One region of the Streptomyces sp. 3N207 genome, then DNA from elsewhere that is predicted to be linked to it. Evidence: riboswitches for the same ligand, from Rfam matches in the RefSeq annotation. Region 1 holds a riboswitch; each other region holds the start of a gene.

Region 1 (4,962 bases):
GAGGAGCAGTCGCTGCTCTCCCGTACGGGCGGCGCGCCCACCCTGGCCATCGGTGTCTCCAACATCTTCTCGGAGGTCATCGGCGGCGCCGGGATGAAGGCGTTCTGGTACCACTTCGCGATCATGTTCGAGGCGCTGTTCATCCTGACGGCGTTGGACGCCGGTACCCGCGTGGGCCGCTTCATGCTCCAGGACATGCTCGGCAACGTCTACAAGCCCTTCCGCCGGGTGAGCTGGTGGCCCGGTCTGCTGTTCTCCAGCGCCGCCATCGTCGCGCTGTGGGGCTACTTCCTGTGGGTCGGCGTCCACGAGCCGCTCGGCGGAATCAACCAGCTCTTCCCGCTCTTCGGCATCGCCAACCAGCTGCTGGCCGCCGTCGCGCTGGCCGTCTGTACGACGCTGCTGGTCAAGTCCGGGCGGCTGAAGTGGGCCTGGGTCACGGCCGTACCGCTGGTCTGGGACGCGGTGGTCACGCTGACGGCGAGCTGGCAGAAGGTCTTCTCCACCGACCCCAGGGTCGGCTTCTTCCAGCAGCGTGCCGACTACCAGGACGCCATCGACCAGGGCAAGGTCATCGCCCCCGCCAAGAGCATGGACGACATGCACACCATCGTCACCAACTCGACGGTGGACGGCGTCCTTTCGGCGCTCTTCGCCATCCTCGTCATCGTCGTCCTCGCGGACGCCGCCCGCACCTGCGTACGCGCCGTACGCAACCCCGAGGGCACCCGTATGCACGAGGCGCCCTTCGAGAAGTCGAAGCTGGTGGAGCCCGCCGGGCTGATCGCCACGAAGGAGGAGAAGGCCGAGAAGGCCGAGCACGACGCCGCACTTGTCGCCGCCGGGCAGCGAAGCAGCGAAGCGGGAGGCGAATCGCAGTGAGTACGGCGAGTACGGCGAGTACGGCGAGTACGGCGAGTACGGCGAGTACGGCGAGTACGGCTTGCGCGTCGAAACCGATCAACCCCGTGGTACGGGCCGGGCGCTGGCTGCGCTGGTACGTGCGCGAGTTCACCGACGAGAGCGCGTACGAGCGGTACGTGGCGCACGTACGGCAGCACCAGGGCCCGGACGCGGAGATCCCCAGCAGGCGGGAGTTCGAACGCCGCCGCACGGACGCCCGGGAGTGCGATCCGCGGGAGGGCTTCCGCTGCTGCTGAGCAGCGCGGAGTGTCGGTGGCGTGCCGCATGATGGCCGCCATGGACATCACTGTGAGAACCGCCAGGCCCGAGGAGTACGCGGAGGCCGGGGAACTGGTGGCACGCGCCTATCTCGACGGCGGACTGCTGGACTTCGCCGAAGCCGACCCGTATCTGGACACCCTCCGCGACGCGGCGGGCCGCGCCGCCCAGGCCGACCTGCTCGTCGCGGAGGACCACCAGGGCGCTCTGCTGGGCACCGTCACCTTCGTCGGCCGGGGAGGCCCCTACGCCGACTTGGCGCGGGAGGGCGAGGGCGAGTTCCGGATGCTCGGCGTCAGGGAGTCGGCCCGTGGCCGCGGGGTCGGCGAAGCACTCGTGCGGGCCTGTACGACGCGGGGCCGTGCCCTCGGCCTGAGCGGCCTCGTCCTGTCCACCCAGCCGGCCATGCACGCGGCGCACCGCCTCTACGAGCGGGTCGGCTTCCGCCGGACCCCCGAGCGTGACTGGGAGCCCATCGAGGGCTTCACCCTGTGGACCTACACCCTCTCCCTGTGATCCAGCCCGGACTCCCGGGCGGGGCGGCACAAGATGTGGGGGTTCCGATTCCGCGGGGCACAACATGTATGCTCGCACTCGGCCGTCGCCCCCAACGCAGGGGAATCCGGTGGGAGTCCGGAACTGTCCCGCAACGGTGAGGGGGCATGCGTAAGCGTGCCCGCAAGTCCGAGTACCTGCGGCGGCGGCATCGACGAACGTCCGGGTCTCGTGGGTTGGACCGGCGGGCGGAGTGCGCCATGCCCTGAATCGGCGCGGCATGCGCACCCTCCCTCCGTGCTGCCCACGGACAGTCAGCAGCGAGGGAGAGCACCGCGTGACCGTCACCACCGCCCCCACCCTTCCGGCACCCGCCCCCATCGGGCCCGCCACCGGCTCCGCCTCCCCAGGGCACGACACCCGCGAAGACCCACCGGCAACCGCGCTCCGCGAAACTCTCGCCGCGCTTACGGCGGATCTCCCGGACGCGGACCCGGCACCGGTGCTGGCGGCGGCACTCCGCGGTCGGCAACCGGGCGCGGACGGCGCCGAGTTGCGCGCCCTCGCCATCGAGTCCGCGGCGGGTCTGATCAGTGAGGAGCCGTCCTACTCCCGGCTGGCGGCACGGCTGCTCACCCGCGCGATCCGGGACGAGGCGGCGGCGGAGGGCGTCACCTCGTTCTCCGCTTCGGTGGCGCTGGGCCACGCCCAAGGGCTGATCGCGGACCGCACCTACGCCTTCGTACGCGAGCACGCCGACCGGCTGGAAGCGCTGGTGGAGGAGGCCGTCACCGGCGGCGCCGACGACCGGTTCGAGTACTTCGGGCTGCGTACCGTCCACTCCCGCTATCTGCTGCGGCACCCGACCACCCGGCGCCCCGTCGAGACGCCGCAGCACTTCCTGCTCCGCGTCGCCTGCGGGCTGGCAGCGGACCAGTCGTCCGACGCGCTCGAAGAGGTGGCCGCGTTCTACCGGCTCACCAGCTCCCTCGCCTATCTCCCCTCCTCCCCCACCCTCTTCAACTCCGGCACACGCCACCCGCAGATGTCGTCCTGCTATCTGCTGGACTCGCCGAGGGACGAGCTGGACTCGATCTACGAGCGTTACCAGCAGATCGCACGGCTCTCCAAGCACGCGGGCGGCATCGGTCTCTCGTACTCCCGGATCCGCTCCCGTGGGGCGCTGATCCGGGGGACGAACGGCCACTCGAACGGCATCGTGCCGTTCCTGCGGACGCTGGACGCGTCCGTCGCGGCGGTCAACCAGGGCGGCCGGCGGAAGGGTGCGGCCTGCGTCTATCTGGAGACGTGGCACGCGGACATCGAGGAGTTCCTGGAGCTGCGCGACAACACGGGCGAGGACGCGCGCCGTACGCACAACCTCAACCTGGCGCACTGGGTGCCCGACGAGTTCATGCGCCGCGTCGAGGTGGACGGGCAGTGGTCGCTCTTCTCCCCGTCCGACGTACCGGAGCTGGTCGACCTGTGGGGCGAGGAGTTCGACGCCGCGTACCGGCGCGCCGAGGCCGAGGGACGCGCCGTCAAGCAGCTTCCCGCACGGCAGTTGTACGGCGCGATGATGCGCACCCTCGCGCAGACCGGCAACGGCTGGATGACGTTCAAGGACACCTCCAACCGCACCGCCAACCAGACCGCCGAGCCGGGCCACACGGTGCACTCCTCCAACCTGTGCACCGAGATCCTGGAGGTCACCGACGACGGTGAGACGGCGGTCTGCAACCTGGGCTCGGTCAACCTCGCCGCCCACCTCGGCGAAGACGGCGCGATGGACTGGGAGCGGCTGGACGCCACCGTCCGTACCGCCGTGACGTTCCTGGACCGCGTGGTGGACATCAACTACTACCCGACCGAGCAGGCCGCGGCCTCCAACTCCCGCTGGCGACCGGTGGGCCTGGGGGTGATGGGGCTCCAGGACGTCTTCTTCCGGCTCGGGATGCCCTTCGACTCGGACGCGGCGCGCGAGCTGTCCACCAGGATCGCCGAGCGGATCATGCTCGCCGCGTACGAGACCTCCGCCGAGCTGGCCGAGCGGCACGCCCCGCTACCGGCCTGGTCCTCGACCCGCACCGCACGCGGCGTGCTGCACCCGGACCACTACCCGAACGCCGAGCCGCACTGGGCGGACCGCTGGGACGCGCTGCGCGCCCGTATCGCGCACACGGGGATGCGCAACTCCCTGCTGTTCGCGATCGCCCCGACCGCGACCATCGCCTCCATCGCGGGCGTCTACGAGTGCATCGAGCCGCAGGTCTCCAACCTCTTCAAGCGCGAGACCCTCAGTGGCGAGTTCCTCCAGGTGAACACCTATCTGGTCGCGGAGTTGAAGCGGCTGGGGCTGTGGGACGCACGCGCCCGGGAGGCGCTGCGCCAGGCCAACGGCTCCGTGCAGGAACTGGAGTGGGTGCCCGCACACGTACGGGAGCTGTACCGCACGGCGTGGGAGATCCCGCAGCGCGCCCTGATCGACATGGCCGCTGCCCGCACCCCGTATCTGGACCAGAGCCAGTCGCTGAACCTGTTCCTGTCCTCCCCCACCATCGGGAAGCTCAGCTCGATGTACGCGTACGCCTGGAAGCGCGGCATCAAGACCACGTACTACCTGCGGTCGCGCCCTGCAACGCGCATCGCCCAGGCGGCGAGGACCGCCACCGTCCCCCAGCAGGCGGCCGACGAAGCGATCGCCTGCTCCCTGGAAAACCCCGAGTCCTGCGAGGCCTGCCAGTAATGCCGAACGACAACAAGAACCTGCTCGACCCGGGCTTCGAGCTGACCCTGCGCCCGATGCGCTATCCGCACTTCTACGAGCGCTACCGGGACGCCATCAAGAACACCTGGACCGTGGAGGAGGTCGACCTCCACTCGGACGTCGCCGACCTGGCCAAACTCACGCCGGGCGAGCAGCACATGATCAGCCGCCTGGTCGCGTTCTTCGCCACCGGCGACTCGATCGTCGCCAACAACCTCGTGCTGACGCTCTACAAGCACATCAACTCGCCCGAGGCACGGCTGTATCTGTCCCGGCAGCTGTTCGAGGAAGCCGTACACGTCCAGTTCTATCTGACGCTGCTGGACACCTATCTGCCCGACCATGACGAGCGCGCGGCGGCGTTCGCAGCGGTGGAGAACATTCCCTCCATCCGGGAGAAGGCCCAGTTCTGCTTCCGCTGGATGGACTCTGTGGACAGCATCGACAAGCTGGAGTCGAAGGCCGACCGCCGCCGCTTCCTGCTCAATCTGATCTGCTTCGCCGCCTGTATCGAGGGG
Region 2 (4,962 bases), on a different contig from region 1:
ACATCTGGACCTCCGCGCTGGCCACCGCGCAGTTCCTGGACGACCAGCGCCCCGGCGGCACCGCGTACGTCATAGGGGAGGCCGGGCTGACGACGGCTCTGCACGACATCGGATACGTCCTCTCGGACGCCGACCCCGACTACGTCGTCCTCGGCGAGACCCGCACCTACAGCTTCGAGGCGCTGACCCGCGCCATCCGCCTCATCAACGACGGCGCCCGCTTCATCGCCACCAACCCCGACGAGACCGGCCCCTCGGCCGAGGGCGCGCTGCCCGCAACCGGCTCGGTCGCCGCCCTCATCACCAAGGCCACAGGGCAGCACCCCTACTTCGTCGGCAAGCCCAACCCGCTGATGATGCGCGCCGGGCTCAATGCGATCGGCGCCCACTCCGAGACCAGCGCGATGATCGGCGACCGGATGGACACCGACGTCCGGGCCGGTATGGAGGCGGGCCTGGAGACCTTCCTGGTGCTGACCGGGCTGACCAGGCCCGACGAGGTCGAGCGCTACCCGTACCGCCCTTCCCGCGTCGTCGACTCGATCGCGGACCTCGTCGACCGGGTCTGAAGCCGAGAGCTCGTCCGCTGCTGACGAGCTCTCGGCCCGCTGCCGACCTCAGGAGACCGCCGAGGCGGACGCCGGCTCGGACCGGTCCTCCCGCTCTGCGGACGGCTGCCGACGCAGTGCCGGGGCCGCGAACACGGCGCCGAGCACGGCCCACAGGACCAGGTGCCCGCCCAGTGAGAGCACCCGGAAGTCCCACAGCAGGGTGGCGGGCACCGGGACCTGGTCCGGGTTGTCCGGCAGCAGGAAGAGCGCCGCCAGGGTGGCGACGACAGCCACCGCGGCTCCCAACTGGCGTACCGGGAGGCCGTGCCCGGCCTGTCCGAGCCGCTGGTGCACCTGACGCGCCAGCACCATTCCCAGTACGCCGATGACCAGCGCGGCCACCCACAGGCCCTGCCGTTCGGCGACGGTGCCGCCGTCACCGACACCCGGCGGGTTGGCCGGGTAGCGCAGCGCCGGGAGCAGGGACAGCGCGAGGAACCCCGCACCGGCCAGGCCCATGGCGCGCTGCCAGTCGCGGCCGTCGTTCCGGGCCGCCGAGCGGTTGGGGGCACCTCCCGGCCGGAGGCTGGGGGACAAGGCGTAGGCCAGGGTGAAGAACACCCCGATCGCCAGCCCCGCCACCACGGCGGTGACCACCAGTCCGAAGTGCTGGGTGCCCCGGCTGAAGAGCTCCTCGGCCTCGGCGGCATGGCTGTGCCCACCGTGGCCCGCGTGCGTGTGTGCGGCGGCTTCCGCCGCCGAGCGTTTCTCCTCGAGCCGGATGGCCCGGTCCATCACGGGCTCGGCGAGCAGCAGCGAGAACAGTCCCGAGGCCAGCCCCGCGACCCCGCCGGCCGCGAGGCCGCGGCCGAGAAGGGACAGCAGGGGGTAGGGAGTTGGCTGTGCGGAGACGGACATGACGAGCGACCCCCGATCGGTCAGTGGCAGGGGGCGCCGAACAGATGACGGCCGTCGTGCGAGAACTCGTGCAGATAGGAGCCGGTGGCGGAGACGAGGTTGCCGTTGTCGACGAAGACGGCGTACAGCGCGATCAGTGCGACGATCGCGGCGGCGGCGACGATGAGCCAGTCGCGGGTCCTGACGGTCGCCGGGTGTGCGGCGGCGCTCTCGGGTGCGACGGTCGTGCCGACGGTGTGCGGGGACATCCGCATGCCTCCTCCTGGGGTTTCCACGCCCCATCGGTGGAGAAGCGACAGGCCAGTTCCTGACTCCCGCAGCCGTCGGGGGCGGCTGCGGACACAGTGGCGGGACCGTCCCGGAGTTGCACCGGGTTCCTGAGCTCTGTCGCCTCAATATGGAAGTGTGCCGTCCGGGAGACTCCCAGCCTGTCATGCGCACTGTCAATAAGGGCTCCGTCACACCGGGTGCGGAACCCGGCCGCGCGGCGGGGGCCCTGTGACACGATGGGGCGACGTCAAGGCCCGTCAGCGGTCCGGCAGACGGCCGGTCGCGGTCCGGTCGGCGGCCGGAGTACACCCGAGGGGGAGTGGATGTACGGCAGCGCCAGAAACGGCGCCCGATGCTCGCGTACGGCGCACACGTTGGGTGCCCGCGCCCGAGTCGTCGCGGGAAGCGCCCTGGCAGCGGCCCTGCTGCTGGCCGGCTGCTCGTCGTCGGACGGCGGTTCGGACGACGGTGAGCAGTCGGCGGATTCGACGGTTCGGCAGCGCCCCAAGTCCGTTGCCCCGTACTGGGTGAACCCCCAGGGCAGCGCCGCACGGCAGGCCCGCGCCTATGCGAAGGACGGCAGTTCCGCACGGGCCAGGCAGCTCGCGAAGATTGCCCGGCAGCCGGTGGCGGAGTGGATCGACGCGAAGGACCCCCGCGGCCACACCGCCCGCGTCACCAAGGCCGCTGCCGCCGCTGACCGCGCCGCGCTGCTCGTCCTCTACAACATCCCGCACCGCGACTGCGGGCAGTACAGCAAGGGCGGCGCGAAGGACGCGGCGGCGTACCGCAGTTGGCTGGACGGGGTCGCGGAGGGCATCGGGAACCGGACGGCCACGGTGATCGTGGAGCCGGACGCCCTGGCCCACACGGTCTCCGGCGACTGCGCCGCGCCACAGCAGCGCGAGGAGCGTTACCAGCTCCTCCACGACACCGTCACCCGGCTCGGAAAACTCCCCCGTACGAAGGTCTATCTGGACGCCGGCAACCCGGACTGGGTCCGCGATCCGGGCGGGCTGGTCGAACCGCTCAACCGGGCGGGGATCGGCGCGGCCGACGGGTTCGCGCTGAACGTCTCCAACTTCCAGACGACCACCTCGAACGTGGCGTACGGCAAGCGGTTGTCCTCGATGGTCGGCGACAAGCCGTTCGTCGTCGACACCAGCCGGAACGGCAACGGGCCGCTGCGCGGTGGCGGGCACGAGGGCTGGTGCAACCCGCCCGGGCGGGCGCTGGGCGAGGCGCCCACCACCAGGACGGGGAACAAGGCGGTGGACGCCTATCTGTGGATCAAGCGCCCCGGGGAGTCGGACGGCCAGTGCCGTGGGGGTCCTGCGCCGGGTACTTGGTGGCCGTCCTACGCGCTGGAGTTGGCCCGCAACGCCAAGGGGTAGCCCTCCCGCCCTGTGCTGGGGAGGGGCTGCCCCTGGCTGTCGGTTGCAGGCTGCGGGTGCGTTCTCGTTGCTCGCGCAGTTCCCCGCGCCCCTTCGGGGCGCGTCGCCCTACTTCGGGTTGCCCGCGGTCACCGGAGGGTGGGCCGCATCGGGGTCGACGCTCACCTTGACCCACTGGGCCTTGGAAGGGACGCCGTTCCCGTCCACGCCGAAGACCATCCACCAACCCGGCGTCACCAGTGACGGGTCGTCCGGGATGGTGGTGGTGACCGTCCCATCAGGGGACTTCTTCATCTTCAGTGCCACGGACGACTGCTCCACGTTGGTGACGTGGGTGAAGGAGCCGGGCCGTACCAGCCGGAGCTTCTTCAGCGAGGCGGCGTCCTTGCTCTTGAGGGAGATACGCGCGCCGGGCGCCAGCGTCCGAGGGCTGCTGTCGGCCTTCCGCAGCTCCGGCTGCTGCTTTCCCTTGTGGAGATACGGCGGTGTGTAGATCTCGATGCGCTGGTCGAACTGCCCCGGCTTGGTGTCGGCCTTGTCCGCGTACAGCGAGTCCGAGCCGAAGGTCATCACCCGGCCGTCGGGCAGCAGCAGTCCGCCGAAGTGGTAGTTGCGGCCGACGAGAGGGGCGGCGGCCTCCTTGAACGTGTTGCTCTTCGGGTGGTAGATCCCGGCCTTCAGCACGTTGCTGTCGCTCTTGCCGCGGTACCGGCCGGAGCCGTTGGTCGTCAGCACGGTGTCGTCCGGCAGGATCACGCTGCTGGGGTAGCGGACCTTGTCGTACAGCCTGGGGCCGTCGTGGAAGCGCGGAGTGTCGGAGTTGAGGTCCACGATGCGGGTCTTGTCCGTCGTCTTGTCGGACTCGCCGACCCCGCCGCCGCCCTCGACGATGAACTTCCGGGACTGGGTGGGCGGCAGCGGTACGGACATTGCCGTTTCCAGGATGTCCGGGTCGCTCATGCCGGGGATCTTGGTGAACCTGTTTGTCCGCAGATTCCAGATGCCGGGGACGCGGCCCTTGTCGGCGGGGCCGTAGCCGGCGGTGGTGCCGCTGTAGAAGACCCGGTTCTCACCGATCAGATGAAGCCCGGGGTAGGTGGGGAAGAAGCGCGTCCTGGGCATGTAGTGCCACTTCTTGGTCCTCGGGTTGTAGATCTCGTTCTTGCCGGGGACGACCTGGCCGATGTCGTCGAGCCCGGAGACGGCCAGCACCCTGCCGTCCTGGAGGGTGAGCTGGGTGGGGTACCAGCGGGCCTCCTTCATCGGGTCCACTGTGATGTAGCGCTCGGCTACCGGGTCGAACTCGTAGGCGTCCTTGATGCCCTGGAAGTCCTTCTTGTCGAAGGACATCTTCTGGGCGACGCCGTAGACGTTCCGCTTCCACGCGCCCTTCAGGCCGCTGACCGTGTACTTGTCCTCGGTGCCTGTCTGGTGCTTCCGGCCCTTCTTCGCCGCCTCGGCGTAGACCCGGCTGACGCTGTGGACCACCTCGACCTTGCCGGTCTTCGGGTCCTGCACCTTCTTGGCACGGGGGAGGAGGACGTTGTGCTGTGCGACGAACGTCTTGCCGCTCTTCCGTCCGGTGAAGCGGGTGCCCTTCTTGATCGTCTTCCCGCGGTCCGGGTTCTCGTTGTAGAGGAACATCAGCCCGCCGGCCTTCTTCACATCGCCCTTCAGCGTCTCGTAACGCTGGGTGCCGCCCGCGACCAGCAGTTTCCCGTCGGGGAGCTGGTTGTGCCCCGAGCAGAACAGGTCGTTGGGGGTGGGGATGTTCTTGAAGGTGTTCTTCGTGGGGTCCCACAGCACGGTGCGGAAGCTCTTGGCCTTGA
Region 3 (4,962 bases), on a different contig from region 1:
CGGACTGCCAGTCCTGAAGTCCCTTGGTATAGGCGGCGATATCGGCACACGCGGCCGGGTCCAGGCCCTTGTCGGCGCAGAGCGCAGGCACTTCGGTCAGCGCGGTGTGCTCGAACTGCTGGAGGCGGGAGGTGAGCAGGTCATTGACGGCGTCGGCGGCCTCCTGGGTGCCGCACTCCAGGAACGTCTCCAGGACGAGTACGCCGTTGGACAGCTCGCCCTCGTCCTGCGTCTCACGCTGGTACGAGAACAGGTCGTTGCGCAGATGGACGGCGTCGGAGAAGGTGTCGCGCAGTACGCACAGCGGGCGGGAGGCGGCAACGGCGGCGGGCACCTCGGCGTGCGCCGCGAACTCCACCAGCCCGGCCGACCACGGCGCACCGCCGACCTTGCGCCGCATCTCGATGTACTCGACCGGGTTCGGCACCCGCCCGATGTTGATGTTGGAGAGCTCCCACAGCGACTCGTTGAGCAGGTTCTCGGTGCTGACGGCGAACCGCGCGCGCCAGTCGGCCGACATCGACGGCACCGTTCTGGCCCACAGGTCGGCCAGGCCCGCCTCGACGGGGTTGGTGGGTTCGGGCACCGGGGACGCCGGGACGTCCTCCAGCGGCATGAACAGCGGCAGCCGGTCCAGATACGCCTTGCCGCCCGCCCGGTCCTGGGTGCGCTTGAACTCCTCCAGGAAGTGGTCGTCGAAGAAGAAGACCCACACGTACCAGTCGGTGACCAGCGCCAGATCGTCCGCTTCGGCGTCGGGATGGGTGTAGGCGCACAGCAGCGCGTAGTCGTGCGCGTCCAGGTCGGCGGTGTCCCAGATCCCCGAGCCCTCCAGCATCCCCATCTCCCGTGCCCACTCCCGTGAATGGGTCCGGGCCTGGTCGACGTGCGGGTTGAGCCGGGCCGGGTAGGGCACATAGAAGTCGGGCAGTTCGAAGGGTTGCGACAACGTCACTGTCCCCCAGCTCGTCGGATCGGTAGCTGACTTGGCCTACCCGGCCCAAGCTGACGAACATCCATTTTCACTCGGACGTGGGACCCCGCCTGTTACGAAGTCGTCGAACAAAATGCCTGGAACGGCTGAGGATCGGACTGCTAGCTTCGCGTTCGTGGCGAAGCTGAATCAGATCATCGCAGTCGAGAAAGGCGTCAAGTCCAAGGTGGTCCAGGACCTGGCGCAGGCACAGCACGGGCTGGCGAAGCCCCAGATGCTGGCCGGTATCTCGCGTACGTACCAGCCCAAGGACGAAGAGGGCGAGCAGCTTCCGCCGGAGTCGACGCGGGTCCAGGTCAAGGCCGAGGATGTGCTGAAGGAAACGGCGAAGATCCTCACCCGGCTGTTCGATGTGACGGCGACGAAGGACTGGGCGAACCTCACGGCTCGTGCGGACGTCGTCGTCGACGGACGCACCGTCCTGTCCGAAGTGCCGGTCTCCTACCTGCTGTTCCTGGAGAAGCAACTGGGCGAGCTCGGCTCCTTCCTGCGGAAGCTGCCGGTGCTGGACGGCGCGGAGGCGTGGGAGAAGGACCCCTCCACGGACTGGTGGAAGACCGAGCAGGTCCGTACGGTGCGCACCAAGAAGGTGCCGCGCAACCATGTGAAGGCGGAGGCCACGGAGAAGCACCCGGCCCAGGTCGAGGTGTACTACGAGGACATCCCCGTCGGCTACTGGACCACGGTCAAGTACTCCGGCGCCCTGCCCGCACGACGGGTCAACGAGCTGCTGGAGCGGCTGGACAAGCTGGCGGCCGCGGTGAAGTTCGCCCGTGAGGAGGCCAACGGGACCGAGGTCACCGACAAGCGCGTCGGGGACGCCGTCTTCGGCTACCTCTTCGACTGACAGCCAGGAGGCATCTCACCACCACAGACACCCCGGCGCACGTTTCGACGACGTGGCGGCCGGGGTCCCCCGGGGCCAGGGTTTCAGCGACCTTCGGTCACCGGGTGCGCCAGGAGCGCAAAGCTGAAGCTGAAGCTGATGTGTGACCCCCCGGGTCGCCCTGTCCTGAACACAGGGTGCCCGTCAGTCTCAACCTCTCGCTCCAAGCTCAGTATCGCCGCTCATCGTCCGGCAACCGGGGCGGTGACGACCTTGAGACGCTGGTTCGAACCCAGCCGGCGCATCCACGCTGCGCCGTGGTGGAGTGGCTCCACGCAAGGGCATCGCCGAACGATCCGCCCATCAACAGGCCGGTGCGTGTGAACGAGCGGCACCCAGGACCCCGGGGCCGGGTAAAGCCTCGGGGTCCCTTTTGTCGTTTCTCCCGGTTCCTGCGGGATGCCGCCCGCGTGGTACGTTTCAGCGGCCAGTCAAACCCTTGAACGGGTCAGGGAATCCGGTGCGAATCCGGAGCTGACGCGCAGCGGTGTGGGACTGGGGCGTGCACGAGGCCACTGGGGACGTACGTCCCTGGGAAGGCGCACGCTCCCACAGTCCCGAGCCCGAAAACCTGCTGGCACCCGCGCTCGGACTGCCCCGGGCACGGTGGCACGCCGGGCCCCGCGACTGGGCCTCTGACGGAGAAGGAACCCCTGGCCATGCGCCGACCGCGCCGTATCCGCGTACTCGTGCCGGGCCTCGCCCTGGCACTCGTCCTGGGCGCCGCCGGCTGCGGCGGGGACTCCCCGACGGAGGCGTCCGGCAAGGGCGCGGCCCCCGGTTACCCCCGTACGCTGCACAACTGCGGGCAGGACGTCACCCTCCAGCGGCCCCCGCGGCGGGCCGTCTCCCTCGACCAGGGCTCGACCGAGATCCTGCTCGCTCTCGGGCTGGGCGACCGGATGGCGGGCACCGGCACCTGGACCGACCCGGTCATGAAGGGGCTCGGTGAGGAGAACGCGAAGGTCCCGCGGCTGGCCGACGGTTACCCCGCGCTGGAGAAGGTGCTCGACAAGGACCCGGACCTGGTGACCGCCTCCTTCTCCGCCACCCTCGACAAGGGCGGCGTCGCCCCGCGCGGCAAGTTCGCCGACCTCGGGGTGCCCACCTACCTCTCCCCCGCCGACTGCGCCAAGAAGTCCGGCTCCAACGGCGACGGAGCGCGCAGCAGCCGGCTGGAGCTGAGCACCGTCTACGGCGAGATCCGCGACCTGGCGAAGGCGTTCGGCGTGCCGAAGCGCGGCGAGCGGCTGGTGGCCGGCCTCAAGGCGCGGGTGGCGAAGGCCACCCGGGGCACCGACGCGCGCGGCACCTCCGTCATGTACTGGTTCGCCAACTCCGAGTCGCCGTATCTGGCGGGCTGCTGCGGGGCGCCGGGCATCATCACCCGCGCGGTGGGCGCGAAGAACGTCTTCGACGACACCCACGACGAGTGGCCGCAGATCGGCTGGGAGACGGTCGCCGACCGGGACCCCGATGTGATCGTGCTGGGCGATCTGACCCGCAAGAACCAGACCGCGGAGACCGCGAAGGCCAAGATCCGGAAGCTGGAGTCCGACCCGGTCACCCGCCATATGACGGCAGTCCGCCACAAGCGCTACATCCTGCTGCCCGGCGCCGCGATGAATCCCTCGATCCGCACGGTGGAGGGAGTGGAGAAGGTGGCAAGGGGACTGCGAGATTTGGGGCTGGCGAAGTGAGGGGGGAACGGGCTGGCGGGAGCTCCGAAGCTGCTGCCGACCCGGCAACGGGGGCTGCGCTTGCCCACCCTGCGCCCCTGGCGCAGACTGCCCAAGCACAGCCGGGGGACGCGGACGCGCCCCGTCAGGGGCGCGGGGAACTGCGCGATCAGCCACAACGCAAGCCGCACCCCGCAAACTTCAGGCAGGGGCACCCCCTCAGCGGAGCGCTCCGCACCGGGCAGGGCGCAGCCCTCCTGTGCGTGGTCGCCGCGCTCGCCCTCGCGGCGTCAGTGGCCCTGGCCATCACCGCCGGGCAGGCCCGTATCGGCGTAACCGACGTATGGCTGGTCGTCATAGAAGGACTGGGCGGCGCCGATGCAGGGGTCTCACCACTGCGCGAGGGCATCATCTTGGAACTGCGCCTCCCCCGCGCCCTGCTGGCCGCACTGTGCGGCGCCGGCCTCGGGCTGTGCGGCGCCGTCCTCCAGTCACTGCTCCGCAACCCGCTTGCCGACCCCTTCGTGCTGGGCGTCTCCTCCGGCGCCTCCACCGGGGCGGTCGCCGTGGTGGTGCTCGGCGTGGGCGGCGGCGCCCTCTCGTTGTCGGCGGGCGCTTTCGCGGGCGCCGCACTCTCGTTCGGGCTGGTGCTGCTGCTGGCGCACACCTCGGGCGGTACGACGGACCGGGTGCTGTTGTCGGGCATCGCCGGAATGCAGCTGTTCTCGGCGCTGACCTCGCTGATCGTCTTCACCTCGGCCGACGCCGAGCAGACCCGCGGGGTGCTGTTCTGGCTGCTGGGCTCGCTGGGCTCGGCCGACTGGGGTGAGGTGGCGCTGGGCGCGGGCGCGTTGGGGCTGGCGCTGGTGGTGTGCCTGGCGCGGGCCGACGCGCTGGACGCCTTCGCCTTCGGGCAGGAGGCCGCCGCCTCGCTGGGCGTACCGGTGCGGCGGGTGCGGCTGACGCTGCTGCTGGTCACTGCGCTGCTGACGGCGGTACTGGTCAGCTCGTCGGGCGCGATCGGCTTCGTGGGGCTGGTGCTGCCGCACGCGGCCCGCGCGCTGACCGGGCCGGCGCACCGGCGGCTGCTGCCGGTGACGGCCCTGGTGGGCGCGGTCTTCCTGGTGTGGGTCGACACCGCGGCGCGCACCCTGCTGGACCCGCGTGAGCTGCCGGTCGGAGTGGCGACCTCGCTGCTGGGGGTGCCGGCCTTCGTGGTGATCCTGCACCGGGGGCGGCGCGGCAGGGCGCACGGCGTAGGCGGAGGTGCGGGGCTGTGAGCCTGAGTGCGCACTCGGTGTCCTGGCAGGCAGGGGGGCGGCTGATCGTCGACGGGGTGAGCCTGGATCCGCAGCCCGGCCAGACGGTGGGGCTGCTGGGGCCCAACGGCTCGGGAAAGTCCA
Region 4 (4,962 bases), on a different contig from region 1:
CCCCGGCCCCCAGCCCCGCCAGCACACCCGCGAACAACCGCAGCGCCATGAGCAGGCCCAGACCGAGACCGCTCCCCGTGACCTCGTAGGTGAACAGGCTCAACGCGATCAGATTGAGAAAATTGCCGTAGACGGACACCGCATACGCGCCCACAAGAGCGCGCACACGCCAATGCAGGTGACTCAATCCAGACTCCTCGCATGTAGGGCGTGAGCCGAATACGCGGCAGTGCAAAGGGAGTTGGGCGATACGCGGAGGCTACCGCGAGCCCGGCGTTCTGCCGCCGATGCTCATGGAATTGTTCACATCCGAACCACTGCGGCATGGGGGTGGTGAGCGTGGCTGTATCGCCATCGATCGGCGCCGCGTACGGGGTGAATCACACCCGGCCTCATCATCACCCTGAGTCACCGTCAGGCTACGGTCGGGTGCACGCATCCAAGGGCTGATCGCCTCAGGCATCCATGCCTTATGGTCGAACGGACGGTCGTCGCAAATGCTAGGAGCGCGCGTGAGTGTGGAGTCCGCCGATACGGTGCTGACCGGGGTACGGAATTTCCGGGACGTCGGGGGTCTGCCGACGGTGGACGGGCGCCGAGTGCGGCGCGGGATGCTCTTCCGCAGCGGGCACCTGGCACACGCGACGCCGGAGGACGCCGCCTTCCTCGGCGAGCTCGAACTGCACACGGTCTTCGACTTCCGCAACTCCACCGACCAGGCGCTCGACGGCCCCGACATCGAGCTTCCGGGCGTCCGCAACGTCAATCTCCCGCTCTCCGACCCGGCCGACGGGGCCGAGTTCTGGCGGCTGGTGCGGGACGGCGAGCTGGACCAGCTGCGGGCGATACTCGGGGACGGCCTCGCCGCCCAGCGGATGACCGACTCCTACCGCACCATGATCCGCGAGCGCACCGCCGAGCACAGCCGCATCCTGCATGCCCTCGCCGAGGACAGCGTGCCCGCCCTGATGCACTGCGCCGCGGGCAAGGACCGGGCCGGTCTGTCGATCGCCGTCACGCTGCTGGCGCTCGGCGTCGAGCGGGCCGCCATCGAGGAGGACTACCTCCAGTCCAACCAGCCGCACCGGCGCTACAAGATCTACCGCAGCAGCAAGTCCAAGGCCGGAATGTCCCCCGAGGTCCTGGAACTCCTCGCCCCTCTCTTCGACGCCCGCGCCGCCTACCTCCACGCGGCCTTCGCCACCATCGACGAGACCTGGGGCGACGCGGACACCTATTTGACGGAGGCCCTCAAAGTCTCCCCCGCCACCCGCACCAGGCTGCAGTCCCGCCTGCTGGAACCCTGAGCCAACTAGCTTGTGGGCAGGCGTTCCGCAACGGGCGGAACGGGTGGGCACAAGCGGCCGCACCCGCGCGACGGCCGCACCCCGCACCCCGCAGCGGGCGCCCCTCGGGTGCGGCCCGGTGGCCGGTGCTGCGCTTGCCCACCCTGCGCCCTGGGGGCACCTCCCGGCCGGAGGCTGGGGGAGCAGACTGCCCAAGCGCAGCAGGGGGCGACCCCGCACGGGAATCGCGGGCCAGCCCTCCCGCGACGGCCCCCCAGCTATGCTGGGCCGCGCAGCTGGTTCGCCCCGTCCGCCAGACGGGAGGCGTCGTAAGAGGGAACCCGGTGCAAATCCGGGACTGCCCCGCAGCGGTGAGTGGGAACGACCGCCGTCATACGCACTGGACCGACGGTCCGGGAAGCGACGGCCAGTAGGTGCCCGCCGGGAGACCGGCAGGCGCGCCCGCGAGTCCGAAGACCTGCCCGCTGCCCGTACGCGTCCACACGCGTACGGTCCTCCCGGAGACCTCGAGGGCGGGTCGGAGAGCACAGCGCACAAGGCGGCGGACACCAGCCACGCGTCGGCTCCGTCTTCCGTGCGGTCTCCCCCTTCGCATCCTCGTCCCGTTCTTCCGGGAGCGCTGGAGACATCTCGCGAAGGAGAGTTGCGTGACAGCGACAGCAGCGAACCCGGCCACCACTCCCCCGCCCGCACCGGTGCGTGCCACGGTGCACGGCTATCCCCGCCAGGGGCCGAACCGCGAACTGAAGAAGGCGATCGAGGGCTACTGGAAGGGCCGCGTCACCGCCGAGGCCCTGCACTCCACGGCCGCCGGACTGCGCAGCGCCAACTGGCGGCAGCTGGCGGAGGCGGGCATCCACGAGGTGCCCACCGGAGATTTCTCGTACTACGACCACATGCTGGACACCACCGTCATGGTCGGCGCCCTCCCCGAGCGGCACCGGGAGGCCGTGGCGGCGGACCCGTTGGCCGGGTACTTCGCCATGGCCCGCGGCACGCAGGACGCCGCGCCGCTGGAGATGACCAAGTGGTTCGACACCAACTACCACTACCTGGTGCCCGAGCTCGGACCGGGCACGGTCTTCCGCGCTGACGCGAGCAAGCAGACCGCCGAGCTGAAGGAAGCCCTCGCGCTGGGCCTGAGGGCGGCCCGGCCGGTGCTCGTCGGGCCCGTCACCTACCTTCTGCTGGCCAAACCGGCGCCGGGCGTCGCCCCCGACTTCGAGCCGCTGACACTGCTGGAGCGGCTGCTGCCGGTCTACGCCGAAGTGCTCGCCGACCTGCGCGCCGCGGGCGCCCAGTGGGTGCAGCTTGACGAGCCCGCGCTGGTGCAGGACCGTACGCCTGCCGAGCTGGAGGCGGCAGCACAGGCATACCGAGCGGTCGGTACGCTCAGCGACCGGCCCCGCCTGCTGGTCGCCTCCTACTTCGACCGGCTCGGCGAGGCGCTGCCGGTGCTGGCGAAGGCACCCGTGGAGGGCCTGGCGCTGGACTTCACGGGCCCGGCCGCCGGCAACCTGGACGCGCTCGCCGCGGTCGGCGGGCTGCCCGGGAAGCGGCTGGTCGCGGGCGTGATCGACGGCCGCAATGTGTGGATCAACGACTACGAGCGGTCCATCGCCACCCTCGCCACTCTGCTGGGCCTCGCCGAGCGGGTGGATGTGGCGGCCTCCTGCTCGCTGCTGCACGTGCCGCTGGACGCCCGCGCCGAGCGCCATATCGACCCGCAGGTGGCCCGCTGGCTGGCGTTCGCGCGGCAGAAGGCGGCCGAGGCGGTCACGCTGGCGCGCGGGCTGTCCGAGGGGACCGGCGCGATCGGCGCCGAGCTCGCCGCCAACCGCGCCGATCTGGCCTCCCGTGCGGCCTCACCGCTCACGCACGACAAGACCGTACGGGCCCGCTCAGCCGCCGTAGCCGACGCGGACACCCGGCGGGCGCTGCCGTACGCACAGCGCACGGCGGCGCAGCGCACCCGGCTCGGTCTGCCGCCGCTGCCGACCACCACCATCGGGTCGTTCCCGCAGACGGCCGAGCTGCGTGCGGCCCGTGCCGACCTGCGGGCCGGCCGGATCGACGAGGCCGCCTACGAGGAGCGGATCGCGGCCGAGATCCGCGAGGTGGTCGGCTTCCAGGAGCGCGCCGGGCTCGATGTGCTGGTGCACGGTGAGCCCGAACGCAACGACATGGTGCAGTACTTCGCCGAACAGCTCACCGGCTACCTCGCCACCCGGCACGGCTGGGTCCAGTCGTACGGCACCCGCTATGTGCGCCCGCCGATCCTCGCGGGCGACGTCGCGCGCCGGCGGCCGTTGTCGGTCCGCTGGACGCGGTACGCCCAGTCGCTGACCTCCCGCCCGGTCAAGGGCATGCTCACCGGCCCGGTGACCATGCTCGCCTGGTCGTTCGTACGGGACGACCAGCCGGTGTCCGAGACGGCGCGCCAGGTGGCCCTGGCGCTGCGCGACGAGGTCTGCGAGCTGGAGGCCGCGGGGACCGCCGTCATTCAGGTCGACGAGCCGGCCCTGCGCGAGACGCTGCCGCTGCGCACCGCCGACCGGCCCGGTTATCTGGCGTGGGCGACGGCGGCGTTCCGGCTCACCACCAGCGGTGTGCGCCCGGACACCCAGATCCACACCCATATGTGCTACGCGGAGTTCGGCGACATCATCGAAGCGATAGCCGCCCTGGACGCCGATGTCATCAGCCTGGAGGCCGCCCGCTCCCATATGCAGGTCGCGGACGAACTGGCCGGCCACGGCTACCCGCGTGAGGCGGGCCCCGGTGTGTACGACATCCACTCACCGCGGGTCCCGGGAGCCGAGGAAATGGCGGCGCTCCTCCGCAAGGGCCTGGAGGCCATCCCGGCCGAACGGCTCTGGGTCAACCCTGACTGCGGCCTGAAGACCCGCGGCTGGACCGAAACCAGGGCCTCACTGGAAAACCTGGTGACCGCGGCCCGCACGGTGCGGAAGGAACTCCCCCGCCAGAGCTGATCCCCTGCTCTGCTGGCGCAGTTCCCCGCGCCCCGAAGGGGCGCGGGGAACTGCGCGACCAGCCACGAACAACCCGCAGCCCGCAACCGACCGCCAGGGGCAGCCCCCTCAGCGATGGGCCACCGCTTGGCGGACCAGCGTGCGCCCGAAGTCCCACATGAGGCCGCCACCACTGTGCGCATCGTCCATGACCTGGGTGAACGCGTCCACAAAGCGGTCCACTTCCTCCTCGCCGATCACCAGCGGCGGGATCAGCTTGATGACCTCCAGATGGTCCCCGGAGACCTGGGTGAGGATGCGGTGCTTCTGCAACAGCGGGACCACGACCATCTGCGCGAACAGCCCCTTGCGCGCGGCCTGGAGCATCGCCCAGCGGCTGCGCAGCTTCAGCGACCGGGGCCTGCCGAACTCGATGCCGATCATCAGCCCGCGGCCGCGCACCTCGTGCAGCAGCTCGTAGCTGTCCACGAGCGCCGCGAGCCGGGTGCGCAGCAGATCGCCGGTACGGCGGGCGCTCTCGGTGAGGCGTTCGTCGTCCATGACGGCGAGGGTGGCCAGGCCCGCCGCCATGGCCTGCGCGTTGGAGCCGAAGCTGGCGGAGTGGACGAGTACCCGGTCCATGGACGAGTAGACCTTCTTGAAGATCCACTCCTTGCCGAGCG

What was found. Region 1 has a riboswitch for cobalamin ahead of ACTWP9_RS00020 (ribonucleoside-diphosphate reductase subunit alpha). Riboswitches for the same ligand answer to the same signal wherever they lie in the genome.
Region 2: another riboswitch for cobalamin. It lies ahead of ACTWP9_RS12185 (CbtB domain-containing protein); the one in region 1 lies ahead of ACTWP9_RS00020 (ribonucleoside-diphosphate reductase subunit alpha).
Region 3: another riboswitch for cobalamin. It lies ahead of ACTWP9_RS17895 (ABC transporter substrate-binding protein); the one in region 1 lies ahead of ACTWP9_RS00020 (ribonucleoside-diphosphate reductase subunit alpha).
Region 4: another riboswitch for cobalamin. It lies ahead of metE (5-methyltetrahydropteroyltriglutamate--homocysteine S-methyltransferase); the one in region 1 lies ahead of ACTWP9_RS00020 (ribonucleoside-diphosphate reductase subunit alpha).

The regions. Positions count from the first base shown of each region.
Region 1 is NZ_JBQQBV010000001.1:382-5,343, forward strand. It holds partial or broken gene ACTWP9_RS00005 (carbon starvation CstA family protein) at 1-882, shown strand, start outside; gene ACTWP9_RS00010 (YbdD/YjiX family protein) at 960-1,160, shown strand; gene ACTWP9_RS00015 (GNAT family N-acetyltransferase) at 1,201-1,698, shown strand; cobalamin riboswitch at 1,767-1,896, shown strand; gene ACTWP9_RS00020 (ribonucleoside-diphosphate reductase subunit alpha) at 1,958-4,423, shown strand; gene ACTWP9_RS00025 (ribonucleotide-diphosphate reductase subunit beta) at 4,423-4,962, shown strand, end outside.
Region 2 is NZ_JBQQBV010000006.1:161,028-165,989, forward strand. It holds gene ACTWP9_RS12175 (HAD-IIA family hydrolase) at 1-569, shown strand, start outside; gene ACTWP9_RS12180 (CbtA family protein) at 618-1,469, opposite strand; gene ACTWP9_RS12185 (CbtB domain-containing protein) at 1,490-1,723, opposite strand; cobalamin riboswitch at 1,751-1,872, opposite strand; gene ACTWP9_RS12190 (glycoside hydrolase family 6 protein) at 2,063-3,133, shown strand; gene ACTWP9_RS12195 (galactose oxidase-like domain-containing protein) at 3,242-4,962, opposite strand, start outside.
Region 3 is NZ_JBQQBV010000010.1:202,537-207,498, forward strand. It holds gene ACTWP9_RS17885 (terpene synthase family protein) at 1-949, opposite strand, end outside; gene ACTWP9_RS17890 (DUF7873 family protein) at 1,110-1,841, shown strand; cobalamin riboswitch at 2,292-2,473, shown strand; gene ACTWP9_RS17895 (ABC transporter substrate-binding protein) at 2,540-3,580, shown strand; gene ACTWP9_RS17900 (FecCD family ABC transporter permease) at 3,823-4,839, shown strand; gene ACTWP9_RS17905 (ABC transporter ATP-binding protein) at 4,836-4,962, shown strand, end outside.
Region 4 is NZ_JBQQBV010000002.1:477,973-482,934, reverse strand. It holds gene ACTWP9_RS04910 (MFS transporter) at 1-187, opposite strand, end outside; gene ACTWP9_RS04905 (tyrosine-protein phosphatase) at 498-1,307, shown strand; cobalamin riboswitch at 1,567-1,786, shown strand; gene metE (5-methyltetrahydropteroyltriglutamate--homocysteine S-methyltransferase) at 1,955-4,300, shown strand; gene ACTWP9_RS04895 (aspartate aminotransferase family protein) at 4,409-4,962, opposite strand, start outside.